Regions from separate parts of the Pseudomonas sp. GW821-FHT09C10 genome, predicted to be linked through region 1. Evidence: predicted binding sites of a transcription regulator. Region 1 holds the regulator's gene; the other holds the start of a gene.
What was found. The regulator FliA, encoded in region 1, starts transcription of late flagellar genes. The targets are predictions, from matches to a motif close to CTAAAGTTTNNNNNNNNNNNGCCGNTAA.

Region 1 (11,354 bases):
ACAGTTGTGAGTGTGCACCTCTGCGCGTTACATGGGGTTCCCATCCATGCAGAGGGATTTCCCCATGACCGGCTCTTCAACCAAAGCCAATCACCCCCTTGCGATCAACCTTCCTGGCCAGCGGCGGCCTGTCAGTGCTGCCGACAGGCAGGCTGCCCGGCACGGTTTTTACCCGAACAAAGGTCTCGATGTGCATGTGCGCGAAACCTTCAGCCATGCCGACAGCGCCGTTGAACTGACATTGGACGGCCAGGTGATTGCTGCTCATAAGCTCAAAGGCGACGCAACGCAAACCGGGATCAAGTTTTCGGTACCGGCCGAACGGCTCACCCATGGCCGGCATGTGTTGAGCTATCAGGTCAAGCAAGGTCGCTCGGGCCTGCGTCAGGCCACCCGCCAAGCCATCGTCAGCGTGCATGCCCAGCGCCTGTTGTACTTGGGGGTGCCCGTGAAGAAGAGCGATGAACGCGTCTATGTGAACATCGATATCAGGGTCGAACCCTGCATTGCCACCCTCACGACGGCCGCCGAAGTGGTTCATATGATTGAGGGCAACATCGGCAGCTTTCTGTTCAGTCCGGATGGCAGGTATCTGCATGCCGAATGGGTCAACGGCATTGCGAAGATCGATCTTCAGACAATCAGCCTCGTCGATAACTATCCCGTTTTCATTGAAAAGCTGGGAGGGTTCAGTCCCGATGGGCGGTTTCTATATGCGTGCAATTGGTTATATAACAATTTGTTTATCGTTGATGTGCAGGAAAAAGAGCTTTTGCCAGGCGCTGTTATCGATGAGTACGCCACGGGGCTGGTGCTTGGTCGCGATGGCGGCCAGATTTATGTTGGCGTGTGGGGTGGCCCTGGGAACGCTGAAGCCTCGCTGATCATTGTCGACAGGGCGTCGCAGGAAGTGATCAAGAAAATACCGGTTGGGGCCATCACGTTCGACACCGTGGGCAATCCGCACGATGGCCATGTCTATGTGGCTTGTCTTGGCGTGCTGGGCGAAGGGGCAGGGGTCTATAGGTTCGATCCTGTCAGTGAGCGCGTCGAAAAAATATCCAAGCACCCGGCCTGGGGGCTGACCTTGAGTGCCAATGGCGAGCGGCTGTATGCATACGGTGGTGACATTATCAGTGTCATCGACACGAAGACGGGCAGAGAGAAGGAGAATCATCGTTTGTCTGTGCGGTCATTGGCCGTGAGTCCGGATGGGAAGTGGGTATACACCGGGTCCTATGAAGAGCACGGACGGATTGACGTGTATGACGCGCAAGGCTGGACGTTGGATCACAGTATTCCTATTTTCAAACCCTTCATTCATCGCATGGAAACCCAGAAGTCCAACGGCGACCTGTGGGTTTGCTTCTCCAATGCGTAATGACGTAACAACCGAGGCAGGCGAGGGGCCAGCCATTCGTCGTCACTCCTTGCCTACCTGTCAAGTTTGACAGTAGCCAACTTGCCATTCTCGCGGTTCCATACCATCAGGTACTGCGCGCACGCTGTTAATAGATGCAGGGAGTGGCGATGGCTGTGGTGACGGGAACGATCAAATCTTATGACCCGAAGACCCGCAAGGGGGTGATTGTGCTGGATGATTGCGCAGCGGAGGTGTTGGTGGATTCGCTCGGTTCGCAAGGGGTTCGGCTTTCAGTGGGTTTGAAGGTCGAGCTTCAGATGATCCATCGACCCGATGGTGTGTATGCGTCTAGGGTCAGGCGTATCTTGTGACACCGGCGCAGGTTCTTGAGTGAAATCTAGGGAGAACGGCAATGGCAACGGGCACGGTGAAGTGGTTTAACGCGGAGAAGGGGTTTGGGTTTATTTCTCCCGACGACGGCAGTGCGGATGTATTTGTCCATTACTCCGCTATAGACAGCGCGGGCTTCAAAAGCCTGGATGAAAAGCAAAAGGTCGAATACGACGTGACTCCGGGTCAAAAAGGGCCGCAGGCGGCCAATGTGAGGCCGTTATAGAAAGGTCTCGTGCAGTAAATGCAAACGGATCCAACGGTGGGGCGGGAGCAGGCTTTCTCTAACCGTTGGAGTGTTTACATCCGATAGAACTCGGGCGCCTGTAGCGATCCACCTCCTCAAAAGCAAAGTTGGAAGGCTTCTTGCAATACCGCCTCCAGGACGCCTTCCGGCGTCAAAAGTTTGCTTCAAGGAAACGAGGAATACCGGTGGTGGATCGCTCTCAAATGTTCAGCACGGCCCGTGGCACCCTGACTGACCTCTCGCGGGGCAATCTGGGTGTGCCGTTGTTGCTGCTGGTCATGCTGGCAATGATGATGTTGCCGATGCCGCCGTTCCTGCTGGACGTGTTCTTCACCTTCAACATCGCCCTGTCCGTCGTCGTGCTGCTGGTGTGCGTCTACGCCTTGCGGCCGCTGGATTTCGCGGTGTTCCCGACGATCCTGCTGGTGGCGACCCTGCTGCGCCTGGCGCTGAACGTGGCGTCCACCCGTGTGGTGATGCTCCACGGCCAGGACGGTCACGCCGCTGCCGGTAAGGTGATCCAGGCCTTCGGTGAGGTGGTGATCGGCGGTAACTACGTGGTCGGTATCGTGGTGTTCGCGATCCTCATGATCATCAACTTCGTGGTGGTGACCAAGGGTGCCGGGCGGATCTCCGAGGTGAGCGCGCGCTTTACCCTCGACGCCATGCCCGGCAAGCAGATGGCCATCGACGCCGACCTCAACGCCGGCCTGATCGACCAGAACCAGGCCAAGGCCCGCCGCTTGGAAGTCGCCCAGGAAGCCGAGTTCTACGGTTCCATGGACGGTGCCAGCAAATTCGTGCGCGGTGACGCCATCGCCGGCCTGCTGATCCTGTTCATCAACCTGATCGGCGGCATGGCGGTCGGGATCTTCCAGCACGGCATGACCTTCGGCGATGCGGGCAAGGTGTACGCCCTGCTGACCATCGGTGACGGTTTAGTGGCGCAATTGCCATCACTGTTGTTATCTACAGCTGCCGCCATCATGGTGACCCGTGCTTCGGGCTCCGAAGACATGGGCAAGCAGATCAGCCGCCAGATGTTTGCCTCGCCCAAGGCCCTGGCCGTGGCGGCCGGCATCATGGCGATCATGGGGATCGTGCCGGGCATGCCCCATGTGTCGTTCCTGAGCATGGCGGCCCTGGCCGGCGGCGCTGCCTACCTGTTCTGGAAAAAGCAGAATGCGGTCAAGGTCCAGGCCCAGCAAGAGATCGCCCGCCAACAGGAACTGCTGCCGTCCCCGGCCCGCGCCCAGGAAACCAAGGAGTTGGGCTGGGACGACGTGACCCCGATCGACATGATCGGCCTGGAAGTCGGCTACCGCTTGATTCCGCTGGTGGACCGCAACCAGGGCGGCCAGTTGCTCGCGCGGATCAAGGGCGTGCGCAAGAAGCTGTCCCAGGACCTGGGCTTCCTGATGCCCACCGTGCATATCCGTGACAACCTCGACCTGGCCCCGAGTGCCTACCGCCTGACCCTGATGGGCGTGATCCTGGCCGAAGCCGAGATCTACCCGGACCGCGAGCTGGCAATCAACCCCGGCCAGGTGTTCGGCACCCTCAACGGCATTACCGCCAAAGATCCGGCTTTTGGCCTGGAAGCGGTGTGGATCGAAATCAGCCAGCGCAGCCAGGCGCAGTCCCTGGGCTACACCGTGGTGGACGCCAGTACCGTGGTCGCCACCCACCTCAACCAGATCCTGTACAAGCACTCCCACGAGCTGATCGGCCACGAAGAAGTCCAGCAATTGATGGGTTTGCTGGGCAAGGCCTCGCCAAAACTGGCAGAAGAGCTGGTGCCGGGCGTGCTGTCGTTGTCGCAATTGCTCAAGGTGCTGCAGGCGCTGCTGGCCGAACAGGTGCCGGTACGCGACATTCGCAGCATTGCCGAGGCTATCGCCAACAATGCCGCCAAGAGTCAAGATACCGCCGCGCTGGTGGCGGCGGTGCGTGTCGGATTGTCCCGCGCCATCGTGCAAAGCATTGTAGGGCTTGACTCCGAGCTGCCTGTGATCACCTTGGAACCAAGGTTGGAACAAATATTGCTCAATAGTATTCAGAAGGCAGGACAAGGCCAGGAAGAGGGCGTTCTGCTGGAGCCAAGCATGGCTGAGAAACTGCAGCGTTCGTTGATCGACGCCGCACAGCGCCAGGAAATGCAGGGCCAACCGGTGATTCTGCTGGTGGCGGGTCCGGTCCGGGCGATGTTGTCGCGGTTTGGACGTCTGGCAGTACCGAATTTGCACGTTTTGGCTTATCAGGAAATTCCTGACAACAAGCAAGTGACTATCGTCGCGACAGTAGGGCCCAACGGCTGAGGGTAGTGGGTTATGCAAGTTAAGCGTTTTTTCGCCGCCGATATGCGTCAGGCCATGAAACTGGTCCGCGATGAGCTGGGCGCCGATGCCGCGATTATCGGTAATCGTCGTATTGCCGGCGGTGTCGAGCTGACGGCTGCCCTGGACTACACCCCCTCGGCATTGGCGCCGCGTGTGCCGAACATGGAGCTCGAAGACGAGCTGCGCAAGACCGCTTCGCGCATCGTCTCGGCCCAGGCTGAACTGAGCATGCGTGGCGACAGCGATGCCTCCACCAATCGCCAGTTGTTCGCCGGCCTGCCGCTGACCGCCGCCGAGCCGCTGGTTGAGCCAACGTTCATCGAACCGCCGCGTCCTGCCGCGCCAGCCCCGGCTGCAGCAGTCGACCAGCGTGTCTTCGACTCGATGCGTTTTGAACTCAACGGCCTGCGCGAGCTGCTGGAAGTGCAACTGGGCTCGCTGGCCTGGACCCAACTGCAAGGCAGCAAACCGCACCAGGCCAACCTGTGGCGCCGCCTGCAACGCATCGGCCTGTCCGGCCCGTTGTCCCGCGACCTGCTGGCCCTGACCACCGAAATCGAAGAGCCTCGCCAGGCCTGGCGCATGTTGCTGGCCCACCTGGCGCGGATGATCGCCACCCCGGAAATCGAACCCCTGGAAGAGGGCGGTGTGATCGCCATGGTTGGCCCTGCCGGCATGGGCAAGACCACCACCCTGGCCAAGCTGGCGGCGCGCTATGTGCTCAAGTACGGCGCGAACAACATCGCACTGGTGAGCATGGACAGCTACCGCATCGGCGCCCAGGAACAGCTCAAGACCCTGGGCCGTATCCTCAATGTGCCGGTCACCCACGTCGACCCGGGCCAGTCCCTGGCCAACGCGCTCGATCCGTTGCTGCGCAAGCGCGTGGTGCTGATCGACACCGCCGGCCTGCAGGCCAGCGATCCGGCGTTGCGCCTGCAACTGGAAAGCCTGGCCGGGCGTGGCATCAAGTCGAAAAATTACCTGGTGCTTGCAACCACCAGCCAGAAACAGGTTCTTACCGCTGCGTACCATAGCTACAAGCGTTGCGGTCTGGCCGGCTGCATCCTGACTAAACTGGATGAAACCGCCAGCCTGGGCGAAGTGTTGAGCCTGGCTATCAGCCATGAACTACCGGTTGCCTACCTGACCGACGGGCCGCGGATCCCGGATGATTTGCATCTGCCGCGCCGTCATCAGCTGGTCAGCCGCGCCGTCAGCGTGCAAATGCAAGAAGAGCCTAGCGAGGAAGCGATGGCCGATATGTTCGCCGACCTTTACCACAACCCGGCAAAACGGGTGGGTTGAGGTGCGATGAACACCGTGAAATGTACCTACATCGATGGTCTGCAAGCGATTCACGCGGCCAAGCCATGTAGCCTGCGTCTAAGCAAGACAAGGTAAAGAAATAAAATGGGCAGCATGCATCCCGTACAGGTGATCGCGGTGACCGGCGGCAAAGGTGGCGTCGGGAAAACTAACGTGTCAGTGAATTTGTCCCTGGCCCTGGCAGAGCTTGGCCGTCGCGTCATGCTGCTGGATGCTGACCTGGGGCTGGCGAACGTCGACGTTCTGCTGGGACTGACGCCCAAACATACCCTGGCCGATGTGATCGAGGGGCGCTGTGAGCTGCGCGACGTGCTGCTCCAGGGCCCTGGCGGGATCCGCATCGTGCCGGCCGCCTCCGGTACCCAGAGCATGGTGCACCTGAGCCCGGCGCAGCATGCCGGCCTGATCCAGGCATTCAGTGACATTGGCGACAACCTCGACGTGCTGGTGATCGACACCGCCGCCGGGATCGGCGAGTCCGTGGTCAGCTTCGTGCGCGCGGCGCAGGAAGTCTTGTTGGTGGTCTGCGATGAACCCACCTCGATCACCGACGCCTACGCCCTGATCAAACTGCTTAACCGTGACTACGGCATGAACCGCTTCCGCGTCCTGGCCAACATGGCCCAGAGCCCGCAGGAAGGCCGCAACCTGTTCGCCAAGTTGACCAAGGTCACGGATCGCTTTCTCGATGTCGCCTTACAATACGTCGGTGCAGTTCCCTACGACGAGTGTGTGCGCAAGGCTGTGCAAAAGCAGCGTGCAGTCTACGAAGCGTTCCCTCGTTCCAAGTGCGCATTGGCGTTCAAGGCTATTGCCCAGAAGGTCGATACCTGGCCGTTGCCTGCCAACCCTCGGGGGCATCTGGAGTTTTTCGTCGAGCGATTGGTGCATCAGACGAGTGCAGGACCGGTGCTATGACAGCGAACGGCTATAACGCTTACAAGAAATCTGCCCGTGACAGCCAGGGCGAGTTGATCGAGCGCTATGCGCCACTGGTCAAGCGCATCGCCTATCACCTGCTGGCACGTCTGCCCGCCAGCGTCCAGGTCGAAGACCTGATCCAGGCGGGCATGATCGGTCTGCTCGAAGTGTCGACCAAGTACGACGCGAGCAAGGGCGCGAGCTTCGAGACGTATGCGGGTATCCGCATCCGTGGCGCGATGCTCGACGAAGTGCGCAAGGGTGACTGGGCGCCGCGTTCGGTGCACCGCAATACACGCATGGTCAGTGACGCAATTCGTGCAATTGAAGCAAAAACCGGTCGCGACGCTAAAGATCACGAAGTTGCGGCCGAACTCCAATTGAGTCTCGACGATTATTACGGGATTTTGAACGATACCTTGGGCAGCCGCCTGTTCAGTTTCGACGACCTGTTGCAGGACGGCGAACACGAAGGGCTGCACGAGGACGGCGCGAGCGCGCATATGGAGCCGTCCCGTGACCTGGAAGATGAGCGTTTCCAGGGCGCGTTGGCGGACGCCATTGCCAACTTGCCGGAGCGCGAGCGGTTGGTATTGGCGCTGTACTACGACGAAGAGCTGAACCTCAAGGAAATCGGTGAGGTCCTGGGGGTCAGCGAATCCCGTGTCAGCCAGTTGCATAGCCAGTGCGCGGCCCGCTTGCGGGGGCGTCTGGGAGAGTGGCGAGCGCGCTGACAGGCAGTGTGGGGAGCATTGCAAAGCGATACCGCGAAGGTGATAGGCCTTCGCGGGCTCGGGCCGTGGTGCCCTTGGCAGTCCTTTTTGTGTAATGCCTGTTGATTGAAATGGCGCGTCCAGGTGCTGGGCGCGTTTAAGACTGCTTGGAGGTCGAATTGGACAAGAACATGAAAATCCTCATCGTTGATGACTTCTCAACGATGCGGCGGATCATAAAAAACCTGTTGCGTGACCTTGGGTTCACAAACACGGTCGAGGCGGATGACGGCCTTACGGCGATTCCGATCCTCAACAGCGGGAGCATCGACTTTCTGGTAACGGACTGGAACATGCCGGGCATGACCGGCATCGACTTGTTGCGCCACGTGCGTGCCGACGAAAAATTGCGCAGCCTTCCCGTGTTGATGGTGACCGCCGAAGCCAAGCGTGAACAGATCATCGAAGCCGCCCAGGCCGGGGTCAACGGTTACGTGGTCAAACCATTCACTGCACAGGCCTTGAAAGAGAAGATCGAAAAGATCTTCGAACGCATCCACGGCTGATGCCATCGCGGGGGAGCTATGGAGCATAAAGAAACGTCACAGGGAGACTTTGAGTCGACCCTGAAAAAGCATGCTCACCAGTTGGTTGACAGCCTTGAAAAAGGCCAGTTCGGCGACGCGGTGCAGTTGATCCATGAGCTCAACCAGACCCGTGACCGCGGCCTGTACCAGGAAGTGGGCAAGCTCACACGCGAGCTGCACAGCGCGATCGTCAATTTCCAGATTGACCCGCACATGCCCCAGGCCGAAGAGATTTCGCAGATCACCGACGCCACCGAACGCCTGTCCTATGTGGTCAGGCTGACCGAGGCGGCGGCTAACCGCACCATGGACCTGGTGGAAAACGCCACGCCCCTGGTCAACGGCATGGCCACGGAAGCCCACGCCCTGAGCGTTGACTGGGGCCGCTTCATGCGCCGTGAAGTCGGTGCGGAAGAGTTTCGTGAGCTGGCCCGTCGGGTCGAAGGGTTCTTGTCACGCAGCGAGCAGGAAAACCGCATGGTTTCCAGCAACCTCAATGACATTCTGCTCGCCCAGGATTACCAGGACCTGACCGGTCAGGTGATCAAGCGTGTGACCCAGTTGGTCACCGAAGTGGAAAGCAACCTGCTCAAATTGGTACTCATGGCCGGCCAGGTCGACCGTTTTGCCGGCATCGAACATGACCGCGAAGCGATCCTCTCTGAAAAAGATCCACAAAAACATCTCGCCAAGGGTGAAGGTCCGCAGATTCATGCCGATAAACGTGAAGACGTTGTGTCAGGTCAGGATGACGTAGATGACCTGTTATCCAGTTTAGGCTTCTAAGGAGCACCCACATGAGCTTCGGCGCCGATGAAGAGATCCTTCAGGATTTCCTTGTAGAGGCCGGCGAAATTTTAGAGCAACTGTCCGAACAACTGGTCGAGCTGGAAAGCCGCCCGGATGATGCGAACCTGCTCAATGCAATTTTTCGCGGTTTTCATACTGTAAAAGGGGGCGCCGGCTTCCTCCAGCTCCATGAGCTGGTGGAGTGCTGCCACATCGCCGAGAACGTGTTCGACATCCTGCGCAAGGGTGAGCGTCACGTTGATTCGGAGTTGATGGACGTGATTCTCGAAGCACTGGATGCGGTCAACGGCATGTTCAGCGAAGTGCGCGAGCGTGCCCCGATCACCGCAGCCACTCCGGAACTGCTGGCCGCCCTGGCGCGCTATGCAGAGCCGGCCGACACCTCGGCAGCGCCGGTGGTCGAAGCCGCACCCGAGCCGGAACCGGTGGCGGAGCCTGATGTGACGGACAGCGAGTTCGAGCAACTGCTCAGCTCCCTCAGTGCCGTCAAGGCCGAAGCCGAAGCGCCGGCTGCGGTTGCCCCGGCTGCCCCGGCTGCCGCGCCGACCAGCGAGGACATTACCGACGCTGAGTTCGAGTCCCTGCTCGATCAATTGCACGGCAAGGGCCAGTTCGCTGCCGACGCCGTGGCGCCTGCCGGTGCCGCCGCCGATGCTGCGGATGCGCCTGCCGCTTCTGCCAGCACCGACATCACTGACGATGAATTCGAAGCGTTGCTCGACCAGTTGCATGGCAAGGGCACCTTCGCGGCCGATGCCTTGCCGGCCGTCGCCGCTACGGCTGCGGCCCCGGCATCACCCGCTGCCGGCGCCAAGCCTGCGGACGATGGGTTGATCTCCGATCACGAATTCGAAGCACTGCTGGACGATCTGCACGGCAAGGGCAAGTTCACCGAAGTCGCCCCGGCCGCTGCTGCAGCCACGGCGGCACCGGTTGCCGCCAAAGCCGCCGCGCCCGCCGCCAAGCCTGCGCCTGCGCCGGCTGCTGCCCCGGCTCCAGCGCGTGCCGCTGCCGCACCGGTCGCGGAAAAACCGGCCAGTGAGGCCGAAACCACCGTGCGGGTCGATACCGCGCGGCTGGACGACATCATGAACATGGTCGGCGAGCTGGTACTGGTGCGTAACCGCCTGGTGCGCCTGGGCCTGAGCAGTGGCGATGAGGCCATGCAGAAGGCCGTGTCGAACCTCGACGTGGTCACCGCCGACCTGCAGACCGCGGTGATGAAAACGCGCATGCAGCCGATCAAGAAAGTCTTCGGTCGCTTCCCGCGCCTGGTTCGCGACCTCGCGCGCCAGCTGAAGAAAGAGATCAACCTGGAACTGGTGGGTGAAGAAACCGACCTCGACAAGAACCTTGTCGAGGCCCTGGCCGACCCGCTGGTCCACTTGGTGCGCAACGCTGTCGACCACGGTGTCGAAACCCCGGAAGAACGCGAGGCCTCGGGCAAGTCCCGTGGCGGCAAAGTGATCCTGGCGGCCGAGCAGGAAGGCGACCACATCCTGCTGTCGATCACCGATGACGGCAAGGGCATGGACCCGACCATCCTGCGCAATATCGCGGTCAAGCGCGGCGTGATGGACAAGGACGCCGCCGACCGCCTGACCGACACCGAGTGCTACAACCTGATCTTCGCCCCCGGCTTCTCGACCAAGACCGAGATTTCCGACGTGTCGGGCCGTGGCGTGGGCATGGACGTGGTGAAGACCAAGATCAGCCAGCTCAACGGCTCGATCAACATCTACTCGACCAAGGGCCAGGGCTCCAAGATCGTCATCAAGGTGCCGTTGACCCTGGCGATCATGCCGACCCTGATGGTGATGCTGGGCAACCAGGCATTCGCCTTCCCGCTGGTCAACGTCAACGAGATCTTCCACCTCGACCTGTCGCGCACCAACGTGGTCGACGGCCAGGAAGTGGTGATCGTGCGGGACAAGGCGTTACCCCTGTTCTACCTCAAGCGCTGGCTGGTTGCATCGGCAGCCCATGAAGAGCAGCGCGAAGGCCATGTGGTGATCCTCTCCGTGGGCACCCAGCGTATCGGCTTTGTCGTCGATCAACTGGTGGGCCAGGAAGAAGTGGTCATCAAGCCTTTGGGCAAAATGCTGCAGGGAACCCCGGGCATGTCGGGCGCGACCATCACCGGTGACGGTCGGATCGCGCTGATTCTCGATGTTCCGAGCATGCTCAAGCGTTACGCCGCTCGGCGTATTTGATTCTGGTGGGGCAGGGCGGTATTGCCCGCCCCACCTAACGGAGTGTTTATGGCAGTCAAGGTCCTGGTGGTGGACGATTCGGGTTTCTTCCGCCGCCGCGTCTCGGAAATTCTTTCCGCCGATCCAAGCATCCAGGTGGTCGGCACGGCCACCAACGGCAAAGAGGCGATTGATCAAGCCATTGCGTTGAAGCCGGACGTGATCACCATGGACTACGAGATGCCGATGATGGATGGCATCACGGCAGTCCGGCACATCATGCAACGCTGCCCGACCCCGGTATTGATGTTCTCCTCGCTGACCCACGAAGGCGCCCGAGTGACCCTCGACGCGCTGGATGCGGGGGCGGTGGACTTCCTGCCGAAGAATTTCGAAGACATTTCGCGCAACCCCGAGAAGGTCAAGCAACTGCTGTGCGAGAAAGTCCACAGTATTTCCCGCA
Region 2 (6,785 bases), on a different contig from region 1:
ATCTCAATAACTAGAGTAGCCATGGATGAAATACCAACCCTTCAGCCGCACCTTAATTGCCACCGCCCTGGTGTTGACCGTCAGCGGCGTACAGGCCGCTTCCCAGGCCCCGGTGGCCGGTGAAAATGGCATGGTGGTGACCGCCCAGCATTTGGCCACGCATGTCGGCGTGGATGTACTCAAGGCCGGCGGCAACGCGGTGGATGCGGCGGTGGCGGTCGGCTATGCGCTGGCGGTGGTGTACCCGGCGGCGGGTAACCTGGGCGGCGGTGGGTTCATGACCGTGCAACTGGCGGATGGGCGCAAGACCTTCCTCGACTTCCGAGAAAAAGCCCCGTTGGCGGCCACCGCCGATATGTACCTGGACAAGGCCGGCAATGTGGTCGAAGGCTTGAGTGCCAAGGGACACCTGGCGGTCGGCGTGCCTGGCACCGTGTCCGGCATGGAGCTGGCCCTGAGCAAGTACGGCACCCTCAAGCGCGCCCAGGTGATTGCCCCGGCGATCAAGCTGGCGGAAAACGGCTTTGCCCTGGAGCAGGGCGATATCGACCTGCTGCACACCGCCACCGGCGAGTTCGAAAAAGACAAGGATATGCGCGGGATTTTCCTGCAAAACGGCCAGCCGCTGCAGGTCGGCCAGAAGCTGGTGCAGAAAGACCTGGCCAGGACCCTCAAGGAAATCTCCGCCAAGGGTAGCGACGGTTTCTATAAAGGGTGGGTCGCCAAGGCCCTGGTGGATTCCAGCCAGGCCGGCAAGGGCATCATCACCCAGGCCGACTTGGACAAGTACAAGACCCGCGAACTGGCACCCATCGAGTGCGACTACCGTGGCTACCACGTGGTCTCGGCACCGCCGCCAAGCTCGGGCGGCGTGGTGATCTGCCAGATCATGAACATCCTCGAAGGCTACCCGATGGCTGACCTCGGCTATCACTCGGCCCAGGGCCTGCACTACCAGATCGAAGCCATGCGCCACGCCTACGTGGACCGTAACAGCTACCTGGGCGATCCGGATTTCGTGAAGAACCCGATCGAGCATCTGCTGGACAAGAACTACGCGGCCAAGCTGCGAGACGCCATCGAGCCGCACAAGGCCGGGGATTCCCAGGCAATCAAGCCGGGTGTGTCGCCGCACGAAGGCAATAACACCACGCACTACTCGATCGTGGACAAGTGGGGCAACGCGGTCTCTGTCACGTACACCCTTAACGACTGGTTCGGTGCGGGCGTGATGGCGAGCAAGACCGGGGTGATCCTCAACGATGAAATGGACGACTTCACCGTCAAGGTCGGGGTGCCGAACATGTACGGCCTGGTGCAGGGGGAAGCCAACGCCATCGCACCGGGCAAGGCGCCGCTGTCGTCGATGAGTCCGACCATCGTGACCAAGGACGGCAAGGCCGTGATGGTCGTCGGTACGCCAGGTGGCAGCCGCATCATTACCGCGACCCTGCTGACCATCCTGAATGTCATCGACTACAAGATGAACATCCAGGAAGCCGTGGACGCGCCGCGTTTCCATCAGCAGTGGATGCCGGAAACCACCAACCTGGAGACCTTCGCGGTCAGCCCGGACACCCAGAAGATTCTGGAAAGCTGGGGCCACAAGTTTGCCGGGCCGCAGGACGCCAACCACTTGGCGGCGATCCTGGTGGGCGCGCCGTCCCTGGAGGGTAAGCCGGTGGGTAACAACCGCTTCTATGGCGCGAATGACCCGCGGCGTAATACCGGCCTGTCGCTGGGCTACTAACCACCCCTAAAACCAAACACCGCGTCCTGTCTGGCAGGCTGCGGTGTTTTTTATTGGGGCGGCTTCGCCACCCAGCGCGGGGCAAGCCCGCTCACCACAACAGCTGTTCTACCGCAGCAAACGCGGCGGTGCGGCGCTCCTCCCAACTCCCCCTGATGACCACCACCGCCTGTCGATGCGCCTGCATCCACGCCAGGCTGTCCTGGAAAAACGCCTGGCGGTCGGCCAGTTCCGGTTGGCAGCGCTGGCCGTCGGCGGTCCATTCCACATCATCCGGCGACAGCAGCAGGTGCAGGTCGTAATGCCGCGCCAGCAGTTCGTCGTCGAGCCATGCTGGGTAGTCGCCGAACAGGGTCTGGCTCCAGAGTCTGTTGGTCAGCAGGTGCGTGTCGAGGACCAGCAGGCGCGGCTGCCGGGCGCGGGCGGCATCTTCCCAGGCCAGTTGGCCGTGGGCGATGGCCGGGATATCCCCCAGGTGGGTGTCGCGCTGGTGCCGGTCGATGAAATACCGCACGTACTCACCGACCATCAGCCCACCGAAATGCGCGTGCAGCTCGGCAGCCAGCCAGCTTTTACCGCTGGACTCGGGACCGGCCAGGACCACCACCTTCATGCGCGTAACGCCGGGTCGGCGCGCCATTCACGCCAGCCTTGCACGGCGATCACGGTGAACAGGGCATAGAGCGCAGCGGTGAGGTACAAGCCTTTGTAGAGGAACAGCCCGACAAAAATCACGTCCACGGCAATCCACAGCGGCCAGCATTGCACGCGTTTCTGCGCCATCCACAGTTGCGCCACCAGGCTGAAACCGGTGAGGGCGGCGTCGAGCCAGGGCTGGGCGGCATCGGTCCAGTGCGCCATCGCAGCGCCCAGCAGCAGGCTGCCGACCGCACCGATGGTCATGCTGGTCATGATTGCCGGCCAACCCAGGCGGGTGATCTGGCGCCCTTGCCTGACCTCGCCGGCGCGGGTCCACTGCCACCAGCCGTAGACTTGCAGGGCGGCGTAGACCACTTGCAGCAGCATGTCGGAATAGAGCTTCACGTCATAGAACACCCAGGTGTACAACAACACCATCACCAGGCCGATGGGCCAGCACCAGGGGTTTTGCTTGACCGTCAGCCAGACAGCGATCACCCCCAGGGCGGCGGCGAACAGTTCAAGCCCGGACATGGCGGTTCCTTGGGAGAGTGGGAGAGGGCGGGGATTGTAACCAGAGGCCAGCAATCTTCAAAACACAGTAAGGCAAATGTGGGAGGGGGCTTGCCCCCGATAGCGGAGGGTCAGCTGCACATATGCAGACTGATGTATCGCCATCGGGGGCAAGCCCCCTCCCACATTTGGAGCAGTGTTAGACCTTGAACTGGCGCAAGAGGCCGTCGAGCTGCTCGCTCAGCCCGCGTAAATGCACGCTGGCCACGTTGGACTGCTCGGCCGCCATTGCGGTGCTGTGGGACAGGCTCGCAGCCTGGGTGACGTTCTGGTTGATGTCTTCCACCACATGGGCCTGTTGCAGGGTGGCGCTGGCAATCGAGGCATTCAAACCGTTGAGGTTGTGCAGCGCCTGGCCGATGGCAGTGAGGCTGGCACCCGCCTGGCCGGCTTGTTCGATGGTCAGTTGCGAGGCGCTGTGGCTGTCGCTGATCACCTTGACCGCGGCTTCCGAGTGACCTTGCAGGCGCTCGATCATCGCCTGGATCTCGGCGGTGGATTTTTGCGTGCGCTGGGCCAGCAGGCGGACTTCATCGGCCACCACGGCAAAACCACGGCCTTGTTCCCCGGCGCGTGCCGCTTCGATGGCGGCGTTGAGGGCCAGCAGGTTGGTCTGGTCGGCGATGGAGCGGATCACTTCCAACACACCACCGATCTGTGTGCTTTCGCTGGACAAGGTGCGGATCACTTCCACGGCCTGGCTGATGGTGGTGGAGAGCTGGTCGATCTGCTGCAGGCTGCCGTCGATATTGACCTGGCCTTGCTGGGCCTGGGCCTGGGCGTCGCGCATTTCGCTGGCGGCGTGTTCAGCGTTCTTGGCCACGTCCTGCACGCCGTAGGTGACCTCATTGATGGCGGTGGCCACCAGTTCCATCTGCTGGGACTGTTGCTGGCTGCGGTCATGGGCCTCGGTCGCGTTGTTGCCCAGTTCCGTGGAGGACTGCCCCAGGGCGTTGGCGCACACCTGCAACTGGCTGACGACCTGGCGCAGCTTGGCGGTGAAACTGTTGAAGTGCTGGGACAGTTGGGTGACTTCGTCGCGGCCGTGGGTATCGAGGCTGCGGGTCAGGTCGCTTTCGCCGCTGGCGATATTGCCCATGGCGTTCACCGCATCCTGCAAGGGGCGCACGATGCTGCGGGCAATCAGCGAGACCAGCAGGGCCATCACCAGCGCGATGCCCAGGCCGATTAACGAGGTTTTCCATACCTGGCCGCTGAACTCGGCCTGCACATCGTCGACGTACACGCCGGAGCCGATGATCCAGCCCCACGGCTCGAACAACTGGATATACGAGGTTTTCGCCACCGGTGCCTCCGCACCCGGCTTCGGCCAGCGGTAGTTGATGATGCCGGCACCCTTGGCCTTGGCCAGGATCACGAACTCGTTGAACACGGCAAACCCGTCGGGATCGCGGATGGCCGAGAGATTCTGGCCGTCCAGCTTGGGGTTGGCCGGGTGCATGATCATCACGGGGGTGAGGTCATTGATCCAGAAATAGTCGTCGTGGTCATAGCGCAAGCCGCGCACTGCGCTCAGGGCTTGTTTTTGCGCCGCTTCGCGGGTCATAACCCCGGTGGTTTCGAGGCTGTGATAAAACGTCAGGATCCCGCTGGCGGTCTGGACCACGTGCTGGGTCTGCTGGCGCTTGGCCTGGTACAGGTCGTCGTGGATCTGCTTGAGCATCAGCAAACCCAGGGCCATCAGCATCAGCACGGCGACGATCAGGATCATCCAGAGGCGTCGGCTGATCGACATATTGCGCAAACTGTTCATCGTCCTGTCACTCCGGGCTTTTTATAATTGTGGGCGTCGCATCGACTTTTACGCCTTGTCTGATAGGCTTTCGGCCTGAAATCGCAAAACCTGAGTACTGCCTGATTTTTCACAGAATTTTTGCAGGCCGGCATTGACCATGGTCAACACCGGGCACTTGAGTGCGCTCGTCAGTGAACCATTAAAAGATTGATAAGGCATGCCACCGCGCATGACCTTTGGGGGAAGCATGGATTTTTGGACCGCCATTCAGGCATTGATTCTTGGCGTCGTGGAGGGGCTTACCGAGTTCCTGCCGATCTCCAGCACCGGCCACCAGATTATCGTCGCCGATTTGCTCGACTTCGGCGGCGAACGCGCCATGGCGTTCAACATCATCATCCAGCTGGGTGCGATCCTCGCGGTGGTCTGGGAATTCCGGCGCAAGATCCTCGATGTGGTCACCGGCTTGCCGACCCAGCGCAATGCCCAGCGCTTCACGGTCAACCTGCTGATCGCGTTCCTGCCGGCCGTGGTGCTGGGGGTGATCTTTGCCGACCTGATTCACCATTACCTGTTCAACCCGATCACCGTGGCCGCCGCGTTGGTGATCGGCGGCATTGTCATGCTGTGGGCCGAACGCCGCGCGCATGAAGTGCACGCCGAAAGCGTCGATGACATCACCTGGAAAGACGCACTCAAGGTCGGTTTTGCCCAGTGCCTGGCGATGATCCCAGGTACGTCGCGCTCCGGCTCGACCATCATCGGCGGCCTGCTGTTCGGCCTGTCGCGCAAGACCGCCACCGAGTTTTCGTTCTTCCTGGCCATGCCGACCATGGTCGGTGCGGCGGTGTACTCGGGCTACAAATACCGCGATCTGTTCCAGCCGGCGGACCTGCCGGTGTTCGCCATCGGCTTCGTCACCTCGTTCATCTTCGCGATGATCGCGGTCAAGGGCCTGCTCAAGTTCATCGCCAGCCATAGCTACGCGGCGTTCGCCTGGTACCGCATTGCGTTCGGCCTGTTGATCCTGGCGACCTGGCAATTCGGCTGGATCGACTGGGCGGCGGCCAAGGCATGATGGTTCAGCATCCGCGCTTGAAAGCGGCGATCTTTGTGCTGCTGTGCGCGGCGCCGCTGGTGGGGTCGGTACTGGTGTGGCAACGCGGCGAAACCGTGATCCCGCTGGCGGCCTATGGGGTGGTCAGCGTGATCGCGTTTTTCCTGTATTGGAGCGACAAGCGCAAGTCTCGCACCGACAGTTGGCGCACTCCGGAAAACATTCTCCACGCCGTGGAACTGGCGGGCGGCTGGCCGGGGGCGCTGATTGCCCAGCAGGTGTTCCGGCACAAGACGCGCAAGGTGTCTTACCAGGTGCTGTTCTGGGTGATCGTGTTGCTGCACCAGGTGTTCTGGCTGGACCAGTTGTTCCTCGGCGGCACGCTACTGTCCGTTCTCTAGCAGCAACCCAACCTGCGTGCGCTTGGGCAGTTTGCTCACCACCAACTGGTGGGAGCGCTGCAACAGGCTACGCAGTTCCTCGGCGCCCAGCGGGTAGGGCGTGTTCATGATGATCCACTGCGCGCGTGCCAGGTACGGCGCCGGGTGGATGCCGGGACGGTCCACATGGCCGAGGAACAATTCCTTGTCGACCTTGAACGCCAGCGAGTCGCCGCGCAGATTCTGCAGGGCGAACATCTTGTTGCCGGCGATCGAGAACACCCGCACGCCGCCCCATTTGTAGTCTTCCCGCGCGCCGGGCAGGCTCAGGCAGAACGTCGCGACCTGTGCTTCGGTCATTTTCATAGCAGGCGGTCTCCGCAGCTTTTGAAGCCTTCTTCCAGGTAATCGATCCAGGCGCGAATCGCCGGCAGCACGCCACGGCGATGCGGGTAGACGGCCTGCAGCCAGCCGCCCGGCAACGACCACTCCGGCAGCAACTGTACGAGCCGGCCGCTGGCCAGTTCTTCTTCGCAGTACATCATCGGCAGCACGGTAAAGCCCAGGCCCATGATGGCGCTGGCCTTGCGTACGTTGAAGTCATCGACGCCCAGGCGCGCTTCCATCACC

Region 2: the regulator FliA is predicted to act here: its motif matches at 4,804-4,831, upstream of AC07OT_RS19225 (methyl-accepting chemotaxis protein).

The regions. Positions count from the first base shown of each region.
Region 1 is NZ_JBWKPE010000012.1:25,439-36,792, reverse strand. It holds gene AC07OT_RS21680 (YncE family protein) at 65-1,381, shown strand; gene AC07OT_RS21675 (S1 domain-containing protein) at 1,531-1,734, shown strand; gene AC07OT_RS21670 (cold-shock protein) at 1,776-1,979, shown strand; gene flhA (flagellar biosynthesis protein FlhA) at 2,204-4,318, shown strand; gene flhF (flagellar biosynthesis GTPase FlhF) at 4,331-5,647, shown strand; gene fleN (flagellar synthesis regulator FleN) at 5,753-6,586, shown strand; gene fliA (RNA polymerase sigma factor FliA) at 6,583-7,323, shown strand; gene AC07OT_RS21645 (chemotaxis response regulator CheY) at 7,494-7,868, shown strand; gene AC07OT_RS21640 (protein phosphatase CheZ) at 7,887-8,675, shown strand; gene AC07OT_RS21635 (chemotaxis protein CheA) at 8,687-10,912, shown strand; gene AC07OT_RS21630 (protein-glutamate methylesterase/protein-glutamine glutaminase) at 10,961-11,354, shown strand, end outside.
Region 2 is NZ_JBWKPE010000010.1:45,865-52,649, reverse strand. It holds gene ggt (gamma-glutamyltransferase) at 26-1,750, shown strand; gene AC07OT_RS19235 (AAA family ATPase) at 1,842-2,363, opposite strand; gene pnuC (nicotinamide riboside transporter PnuC) at 2,360-2,923, opposite strand; gene AC07OT_RS19225 (methyl-accepting chemotaxis protein) at 3,102-4,736, opposite strand; gene AC07OT_RS19220 (undecaprenyl-diphosphate phosphatase) at 4,966-5,796, shown strand; gene AC07OT_RS19215 (DUF1294 domain-containing protein) at 5,793-6,176, shown strand; gene AC07OT_RS19210 (MmcQ/YjbR family DNA-binding protein) at 6,159-6,521, opposite strand; gene AC07OT_RS19205 (LysR substrate-binding domain-containing protein) at 6,518-6,785, opposite strand, start outside.